Regions from separate parts of the Bradyrhizobium sp. MI1.3 genome, predicted to be linked through region 2. Evidence: riboswitches for the same ligand, from Rfam matches in the RefSeq annotation. Region 2 holds a riboswitch; the other holds the start of a gene.
The links. Region 2 has a riboswitch for cobalamin ahead of metE (5-methyltetrahydropteroyltriglutamate--homocysteine S-methyltransferase). Riboswitches for the same ligand answer to the same signal wherever they lie in the genome.
Positions count from the first base shown of each region.

Region 1: linked by a shared signal. The riboswitch ahead of AC0L3A_RS00950 (DUF1636 domain-containing protein) and the one ahead of metE (5-methyltetrahydropteroyltriglutamate--homocysteine S-methyltransferase) in region 2 are both predicted to bind cobalamin.

Region 1 covers NZ_JBVVPQ010000001.1:212,483-217,004, reverse strand. The annotation lists gene AC0L3A_RS00960 (cobyric acid synthase) at 1-1,316, opposite strand, end outside; gene cobO (cob(I)yrinic acid a,c-diamide adenosyltransferase) at 1,327-1,962, opposite strand; cobalamin riboswitch at 2,003-2,220, shown strand; gene AC0L3A_RS00950 (DUF1636 domain-containing protein) at 2,316-2,699, shown strand; gene cobW (cobalamin biosynthesis protein CobW) at 2,696-3,745, shown strand; gene cobN (cobaltochelatase subunit CobN) at 3,745-4,522, shown strand, end outside.
Region 2 covers NZ_JBVVPQ010000050.1:9,937-14,458, forward strand. The annotation lists gene AC0L3A_RS28635 (EAL domain-containing response regulator) at 1-39, shown strand, start outside; gene AC0L3A_RS28640 (4Fe-4S binding protein) at 617-820, shown strand; cobalamin riboswitch at 1,606-1,805, shown strand; gene metE (5-methyltetrahydropteroyltriglutamate--homocysteine S-methyltransferase) at 1,905-4,220, shown strand.

The DNA.
Region 1 (4,522 bases), on a different contig from region 2:
GCCTTGCGGAAATCATCCGACGTGAACAGGCCGTGCAGATAGCTGCCTTGCACGCGTCCGTCGCGCGAGATCGCGCCTTCTGGTTCCCCGTTCAGCCTTGCGAATGGCCGCGCGCGATCCGGCCCATCAGTGCGGCCGATGTGGATTTCATAAGCCTCGATCGGCTGGTCCGTCGCGGCATGCACGGCCGCGACAAGCGTCAATGTCTTCTGCGGGCTCATCACCGTCTCGACATCCAGAAGTCCGAGACCCGGTGTATCGCCGGCGGGGCCCTCGATCCCCTCGGGATCAGTGACGCTTCGTCCGAGCATCTGATAGCCACCGCAGAGGCCGAGCACATGGCCGCCTCTGCGGTAGTGCGCCAGGAGATCGATGTCCCAGCCCTGCGCGCGCAGAAAGGCGAGGTCGCCGCGCGTGGATTTCGAACCGGGAATGATGACGAGCCTGACGTCGCCGGGAATTGCCTCGCCCGGCCGCACCATCACGAGATCGACGCCAGGCTCGAGCTTGAGCGGATCGAGATCGTCGAAATTGGCGATCCGCGACAGCGCGAGACAGGCGATCTTGCATTGGCCCGGCTTGCGCGCATCGCTCAGGCCCAGCGCATCCTCAGCCGGCAGCTCGCCGGCGCGCGCGAACCAGGGCAGCACGCCAAAGCCGCGCCATGCGGTCTTTTCTTCAATCAGCTTATAGCCGTCGTCGAACAGCGTGGGATCGCCGCGGAACTTGTTGATGACAAAACCCTGGATCATCGCGGCATCATCCGGGTCGATCACCGCCTTGATGCCGACGAGTTGCGCGATGACACCGCCGCGGTCGATATCGCCGACCAGCACGACCGGCACGCCAGCCTTGCGCGCAAAACCCATATTGGCGATGTCGGCCTTGCGCAGGTTCACCTCGGCCGGGCTGCCGGCGCCTTCCACCAGCACGAGATCGGCGCGCGCCTTCAGCCGCTCGAAGCTCTCCAGCACGGCGCCCATCAATGACGGCTTCATCGCCGCATATTCACGCGCACGCGCGGTCGCGATGCGTTTTCCCTGCACGATCACCTGCGCGCCGACATCGGTCTCGGGCTTGAGCAGCACCGGGTTCATGTCGGTGTGCGGCTCGACGCCGGCGGCGAGCGCCTGGAGCGCCTGGGCGCGGCCGATCTCGCCGCCGTCGACCGTGACGGCAGCATTGTTCGACATGTTCTGCGGCTTGAACGGGAGCACGCGCAGGCCGCGTCGAACAAACGCGCGCGCGAGACCGGCGACGATGAGCGACTTGCCCACGTCCGAGCCGGCCCCCTGGATCATCAATGCGCGCGCCATCGCGAGTTTCTTAGAACTCGACGCCGGCTTGCGCCTTGATGCCGGAGCGGAAGGGATGCTTGATCAGCGTCATCTCGGTGACGAGATCGGCGATCTCGATCAGCTCGTCCTTGGCGTTGCGCCCGGTGAGCACGACATGCGTCATCGGTGGCTTCGAGGTCACCAGGAAATCGACAACTTCGGCGATGTCGAGATAATCGTAGCGCAGCGCGATGTTGATCTCGTCGAGCACGACCATGCGGAGATTCTGGTCGAGGATCAGTTCCTTGGCCTTTTCCCAGCCGGCGCGCGCGGCTGCGATATCGCGGGCGCGGTCCTGCGTCTCCCAGGTAAAACCCTCGCCCATGGCGTGGAATTGGCAGAGGTCGCCGAAATGACCGGTGAGCATGCGGCGCTCGCCGGTGTCCCAGGCGCCCTTGATGAACTGCACGACCGCGCAGGGGAAGCCATGGGCGACGCAGCGGACGATCATGCCGAAGGCCGAGGACGACTTGCCCTTGCCGGCGCCGGTGTGGACGATGATGAGGCCCTTTTCGCCGCTCTTGGTCGCCATGATCTTGTCGCGGGCGACCTTCTTCTTCGCCATTTTCGAGGCGTGACGGGCGTCGGTTTCGTCGGCCGTCTGGGTATCCGGTTCTGACGTCATCGGACGGGGTCCTTCGGCTTGACAAGAGGCGGTCGGGGGCAAATGGTGACCCGGCGTTGGTTCCTGTCCTACGACAGGCGAAGAGGGAATGCGATAGGGTCCGAATCGGCAAGATTTGGTTCCAAAATGCAGCCGCCCCCGCGACCGTGACCGGAGAGATGCCCGAAGCCACTGACCCCTAGGGGATCGGGAAGGCGGGGATCGAAGGGGAAACCCTGCTCCGGAAGCCGGGAGACCTGCCAGCGCGGACGATTTTGGACCGGCGGACGGGGTGTTCCGCGACGGGGAAACGGACCTTCGCAAGAACGGTTCGTGGGCCTCATCGCTTCCCGCTGTTTATTCTGGAAGAAGCGATGACCGTCACACTTCATGTCTGCATCACCTGCCGCGCCGGCCAGACGCTTGGCGAGGGCGAGACGACGCCGGGTAAGCGCCTCCATGGTGCGATCCTCGAGGCCGGCGTGCCCGACGGCGTCAGCGTGGTTCCCGTCGAATGCCTGTCTGCGTGCAACCAGGGTTGCTCGGTCGCGCTCAGCGCGCCCGGCCGCTGGTCCTATGTTTATGGCCGTCTGTCGGATGCGAATGCGAGCGACGTGGTCGCGGGCGCCGCGGCCTATGCGGCCGCGCCCGACGGCCTCGTGCCCTGGCGCAGCCGCCCGGAGATCTTCCGCAAGCAATCGCTTGCCCGCATTCCCCCCATTCCCACCTTGGCCGTCGTGCCGGAGGCCGCCGAATGAATTCGCTCGCAAAAGTCCCGGTCACGGTCGTCACGGGCTTTCTCGGCTCCGGCAAGACCACGCTGATCCAGCATCTGCTTGCCAATGCCAACGGCAAGAAGCTCGCGGTGCTCGTCAACGAGTTCGGCAGCGAGGGCGTCGATGGCGAGATTCTGAAATCCTGCGCCGATGCGAATTGCCCGGAAGAGAACATCATCGAGCTCGCCAATGGCTGTATCTGCTGCACCGTCGCCGACGATTTCATTCCAACCATGGAGAAGCTGCTGTCGCGACCGGTGCGCCCCGATCATATCCTGATCGAGACCTCGGGCCTGGCGCTGCCCAAGCCGCTGTTGAAGGCGTTCGACTGGCCGGAGATCCGTTCGCGGATCACGGTCGATGGTGTGATCGCGCTCGCCGACGCCGAAGCTGTCGCCGCCGGCCGTTTCGCGCCCGATCCTGACGCCGTCGAGGCGCAGCGTGCGGCGGACGAGAATCTCGACCATGAGACGCCGCTGTCGGAAGTGTTCGAGGACCAGATCGCCTGCGCCGACATCGTGCTGCTGACCAAGGCGGATCTTGCGGGCGCGGCAGGGCTCGAAGCCGCCAAAGCGGCGATCACCGCCGAGATGCCGCGCCGCGTGCCGATGCTGGCGATCACCGACGGCGCCATCGACGCGCGCCTCATCCTCGGCCTCGGTGCTGCCGCCGAGAACGATCTCGCCGCGCGTCCCTCGCATCACGACGGCGAGGAGGATCATGAGCACGACGATTTTGCGTCGGTCGTGATCGATCTTCCCGAGGTCACCGATATCGACGCGCTGGTTGCATCCGTTCAGCGGCTGGCGCGCGAGCAGAATGTGCTGCGCGTCAAGGGTTACATCGCGATGGAAGGCAAGCCGATGCGCCTCTTGCTGCAAGCGGTCGGCGAGCGCGTGCGCCACCAGTTCGACAAGCCCTGGGGCGCGGGTGCGAGGCAGTCAAAGCTCGTCGTGATCGGCGAGCACGGAAACATTGATGAAGCCGCGATCAAGGCGGGACTCGGTCTTTCAGGAACTGGCATCTGATGCACGTCGTCTTCCGCGAGAGCCGCGGTCTCGAGGAGACCGCGATACCAAGGGACATCGGCCAGGACCCGGCCGATCTCGTGGTGCTCTCGTATTCGGATTCCGATCTAGCGGCGTTCGCGGCCGGTTGGCGCCGTGGTCGCGACAGCCTGCCGTCGCTACGGCTCGTCAATCTCGCCGAACTGCGTCATCCGCTCTCGGTCGACACCTATATCGAGCGCACGCTTGCGCAGGCGCGCGGCATCCTCGTGCGTCTGATCGGTGGGGAATCCTATTGGCCATATGGGCTCGCGGCCCTGCAGCAACTCGCGAAGCAGCGCGGCATCGTGCTGGCCGTGCTGCCGGCCGACGGCCGCGATGACACGCGGCTGGATGCCTATTCGACCCTGCCGGTCTCGACATTGCGGCGGCTCAAGGTGCTCTGCGACACCGGTGGCCCTGTCGCGTCGCAAGCCGCAATCGCGCAGCTTGCGTTGGCTTCGGGCCTCTATGCGGGACCTATTATCGGCGAGATGACCGTGCCGGAGATGGGCTTTTACGATCCGGCGCGCGGTGTCATGGCGACGCCGCAGGCCCGCGAAGGGAAGCCGCACGCACTGGTGATCTTCTATCGCTCCTATCTCACCGCCGCGGACACTGGCCCGGTCGATGCCCTGATCGCGGCGCTGCGCGAGAAGGGGTTCGACGCGCACGGCGTCTTCGTCACCTCGCTGAAGGCTCCAGGCGTTGCGGATTGGTTGCGGGTGCATCTTGCGCAAAATCCTCCGGCCGCGATCG
Region 2 (4,522 bases):
CAGTCATCTTTCAACCCTGCTCCAGCTCGTCAAAAATAGTGTGCGAGTGGCTGAGTGCGGCCAAGCGACGCTCACGAGCACCGCCATGCCTACTCGGCACCAGGCATGAGGCTGAGTGCAATTCGGTCTGCAAGGCCAGTGTCGCTCGTCCCGCCGCCACTTCATTTCCCTCCGAAGCTTGTTATACCACAAGCCCGTTTTGGCATGCCTCCAGCGAGTCCTCCGCGCAGCTAGCGTTGCAGCCATGAGCGAGGCTTGCACAAACCTCCAGTCGGGGTGTGTGACCGGAGGTTTGCCGAGATCCAACGTAGACCTGCGTCCGTTGGCGGTTTTTTGTCGCCGCCGGTTGAGGAAGCGTCAGCCTCGCTTGCCCCCGCGCTGCGTGCCAAACAAACCGACGGACGCTTCCAGCGTCAAGTCGCGACTGACTCTCGCAAGAGGGCCCGAGGGCTCGTAGCCTGAAATTGAAGCGACCTGTTGCTGTCGCAGATGCAACATGGTCTCAGATCCGGGACAGCCGAATTGAGCAAATTGCCCAACATTGAGCGCGTCTGCGTTTGGCACGGCATTTGAAAGGGATCGCCCATGGCATCGCTCGCCTAAGGAGTCGGAAGGCATGGCTTACAAGATCGTCGCTTCGCAATGCACCGTTTGTGGCGCATGTGAGTTCGAGTGTCCCAACGCGGCGATCAGTCTGAAGCGCGACATTTACGTTATCGATGTCAAAAAATGTACGGAGTGCGAGGGCCATTGCGACACGCCGCAATGCGCGGTGGTCTGTCCGGTCCCTGACACCTGTGTCCCGTCCAAGACAGGATAGGCAGCCCGCGACCAAAAGGCCTCATCGCTCGATTTCGCGAACGAAGTTGTAGATGTGGGACCTTGAGGAGACCACGACCGCATGGGGCGCATCGAGGTCGATTAAGATCGTTATGAGCTTAAGACGCTGAGCGACTTCGAGGAACCGCTCAAAGGGCTCTGTCGGAGGACACCGTCGAATTTGTCACGAACAAGGACAAGGCCCTCGATGCTCAGTGGCCGCGTTAAGGCCTATCGTCGCTGGCGGCGAGTCGAGGCGAGGCAGACCGGCGTCGAGCGGCAACGGACGCATCGAAGCCGGGCGCAAAAGTCGCTCAGCACGTGAACACCTAGTGCACCGAGAAGATCATCTTGGCCAACCTCACGGAGGCGGACGACCTCGTGCCTGGTCGCGGGCCCGCCGAACGCCAAGGAGCCGACCTGATCATCCGTGCGGTCCTGGAGCAATCCGGCTTTCGAAATTTCTAGGGAGCCTCGTGGGCTGTGACCAAACGGAGCCGGCCGAGGATGATCGCACGTTCCTGACGCGCAGGTTCGAAAAGCTGCTGACGGAAAAGGTCGCCTCCTCGCGATCACACAGATACCGAAAGCGGCCCGGGTTCGTTCCGGTGGTGGAGCTCAACCGTTACGCGAGCAAGGAGCGAATGCATTCACAAGCGGAGCCTCCACAGATCCGGGCGTATTCACCAGGCCGCGAGCAAGACCGTCGTACCCGCCTAGTGCGCTCGTAATCGCTTGGCAATACCGCAGCGAGAATCGGTAGGTTGACGCATCGATCCTCGTGCGCATAATTCAAGCCGTCGCGGTCTCCGGATTTCGTTTGATCCGGAGCTAAGAGGGAAGCCGGTGCAATGCCGGCGCTGCCCCCGCAACTGTAAGCGGCGAGCCGCTGTCCAACGAAGTCACTGAAGCCATGCGGCTTCGGGAAGGCCGGACAGCAGCGACGACCCGTGAGCCAGGAGACCTGCCTCGACAAGATATCGTCCACGGGCGGGGCGTCCCGGTGTGCGCCAAGCAGTTGTCGCTCACGCGATGTTCGCTGTCTGCGTCCGCCATGGCCTTTGCCCCAACATGGGGTCTAAGCTATGTCAATCCTTTCGCTTCCCGTTGCCACACTGGGGACGTCACGCATCGGCCCACGACGCGAACTCAAATTCGCACTCGAGAGCTACTGGGCGGGAAAATCCAGCGAAGCCGAGCTCCTCGAGGCGGGGAGTGGACTTCGTGCCGCTAATTGGGCACGCCAGAAATCCCGCGGTGCGACCGTCATTCCTTCGAATGACTTCTCGCTCTACGACCATGTGCTCGATACCAGCCTAATGGTCGGCGCCATTCCCGACGTTTACGGCTGGAACGAAGGTCCTGTGTCGCTCAAAACCTACTTCACCATGGCGCGTGGCGCTCAAGACGGTGGTCACGCTCAGCATGGGCCCGGCGTAGCCGCACAGGAGATGACGAAGTGGTTCGATACGAACTACCACTACATGGTGCCGGAATTTCACCAGGATCAGATCTTTAAGCATGCCTCTCGGAAGCCGATTGAGGAATATGAGGAGGCAAGAAGCCTCGGTTATCAGACGCGGCCCGTCCTAGTGGGCCCAGTCACTTTCCTGAAGCTCGGCAAAAGCGTAAATCCCGCATTCAATCCGCTGTCGCTGCTTGATCGACTCCTCCCCGTCTATGTCGATGTTCTCCGCGAACTAGCCTCGCGCGGCGCTGAATGGGTTCAGCTCGACGAGCCATGCCTAGTGATGGACGCCGACGAAGCATCTCGGGCCGCTGTCCGCCGGGCCTATGCTCATTTCGCTAAGGCCGTGCCGGCCCTTAAAATCATGCTGGCCACATACTTCGGGGGTGTCGGCGACAATCTTGAAACAGTCTTGGCCTTGCCCGTTGCCGGGGTTCATGTCGACCTGGTTCGTGCACCTGACCAGTTGGACGCGATTGTCGCCAGAGCAGGTAGAGATCTCGTGGTCTCGCTCGGTGTCGTTGATGGTCGCAACGTGTGGCGCTCTAATCTGCCGGCGCTACTCGACCAACTTGCTCCTATGGTCAAAAAACTGGGCAGGGACCGTGTTCAGATTGCCCCCTCCTGCTCGCTGCTTCATGTTCCGACCGACATTGAACTAGAGATCGATCTCGATCCCAATCTGAAGACGTGGTTGGCGTTCTCAGTGCAGAAGATCAAGGAACTTTCGATATTGGGCAAAGCGCTGGCTGGCCATGCTGCCGACGTGGCCGATGAACTCACGCTCTCAGAGGATGCATCCGTCACCCGCGAAACATCGCCGAAGATCCACAGTGCGAACGTCGCCGGACGAATGGCCGCGATCGACGATAGCATGCGTCGCCGTCGCAGTGCGTTCACCCAGCGCGCCGACGTCCAGCGCGTCGCCTTCGCATTGCCGATGTTTCCAACCACAACCATCGGATCCTTCCCGCAAACGGCGGACGTCCGCAATGCGCGTGCAGCTCATGCGCGGGGAGCGCTGAATGACACGCAGTACGAGCAGCTTCTGAAAGCGGAGACAGCCCATACCGTGCATTGGCAGGAAGATATCGGCCTGGACGTGCTCGTACACGGTGAGTTCGAGCGCAATGACATGGTTCAATACTTTGGCGAGCAGCTGTTGGGTTTCGCATTCACCAAGCACGGCTGGGTTCAGTCTTATGGCTCGCGGTGCGTTCGCCCTCCTATCCTGTTTGGAGATGTCTCCCGCCCGAAGCCCATGACCGTTAAATGGTGGCGACATGCGCAGTCTCTGACCAAAAAACCCGTCAAGGCTATGCTGACCGGACCGGTGACGATCCTGAACTGGTCGTTTGTCCGTGACGACATCCCGCGGAGCGAGACATGCCGACAGATCGCTCTCGCGATCCGAGACGAGGTCATCGACCTTGAGGCGGCTGGAGCGACCATGATCCAGATCGACGAGGCTGCGTTGCGGGAGGGATTGCCGCTGCGCAAATCGCAGTGGAAGGACTATCTCGATTGGGCAGTGGACAGTTTCCGCGTTTGCTCCTCCGCTGTCGCTGACGGAACTCAGATCCATACGCACATGTGCTATTCCGAGTTCAACGAAATCATCGATGCGATCGCAGCAATGGATGCCGACGTCATTTCAATCGAGGCGTCGCGCTCCAAAATGGAATTGCTCGACGCTTTCAAGAGCTACAAATATCCTAATGAAATCGGGCCAGGCGTCTATGACATTCATTCACCGCGCATTCCCGCAGCAGCCGAGATCAAGCAGCTGATTGTGTTGGCGCGGCAGCGGGTTTCCGATCGGCAGCTCTGGATCAATCCCGACTGCGGACTGAAAACTCGAAGATGGGAGGAGGTGCGTCCCGCGCTCGTCAATATGGTGGCCGCCGCACGTGAGTTGCGGGCCGAGGCATGATCGTACGGAGCGTGTCGCCAACGTATCTGTGAATAAGATGAACGCGCTTTGGGAGCTCGCGTATCCTTGCGAGCTTCCAAAGTTTCCAGCGCCTGCGAATGCCGGTTTGCCCCGGCGGAGGCGATCGCATACAGCGGCGACAAGCTCGAACCGGCGGACGACCGCATGCCGGCCATACCGATTAGGTGACATATTCCAAGTCACTTACGCTCGACGCGAACCACGGTCCTATCGCTTCATTTATCCATCGCGTGGATGCGTCCCATCAAAACAATCTATTTTACCGCCCTTGCGGAATTTCA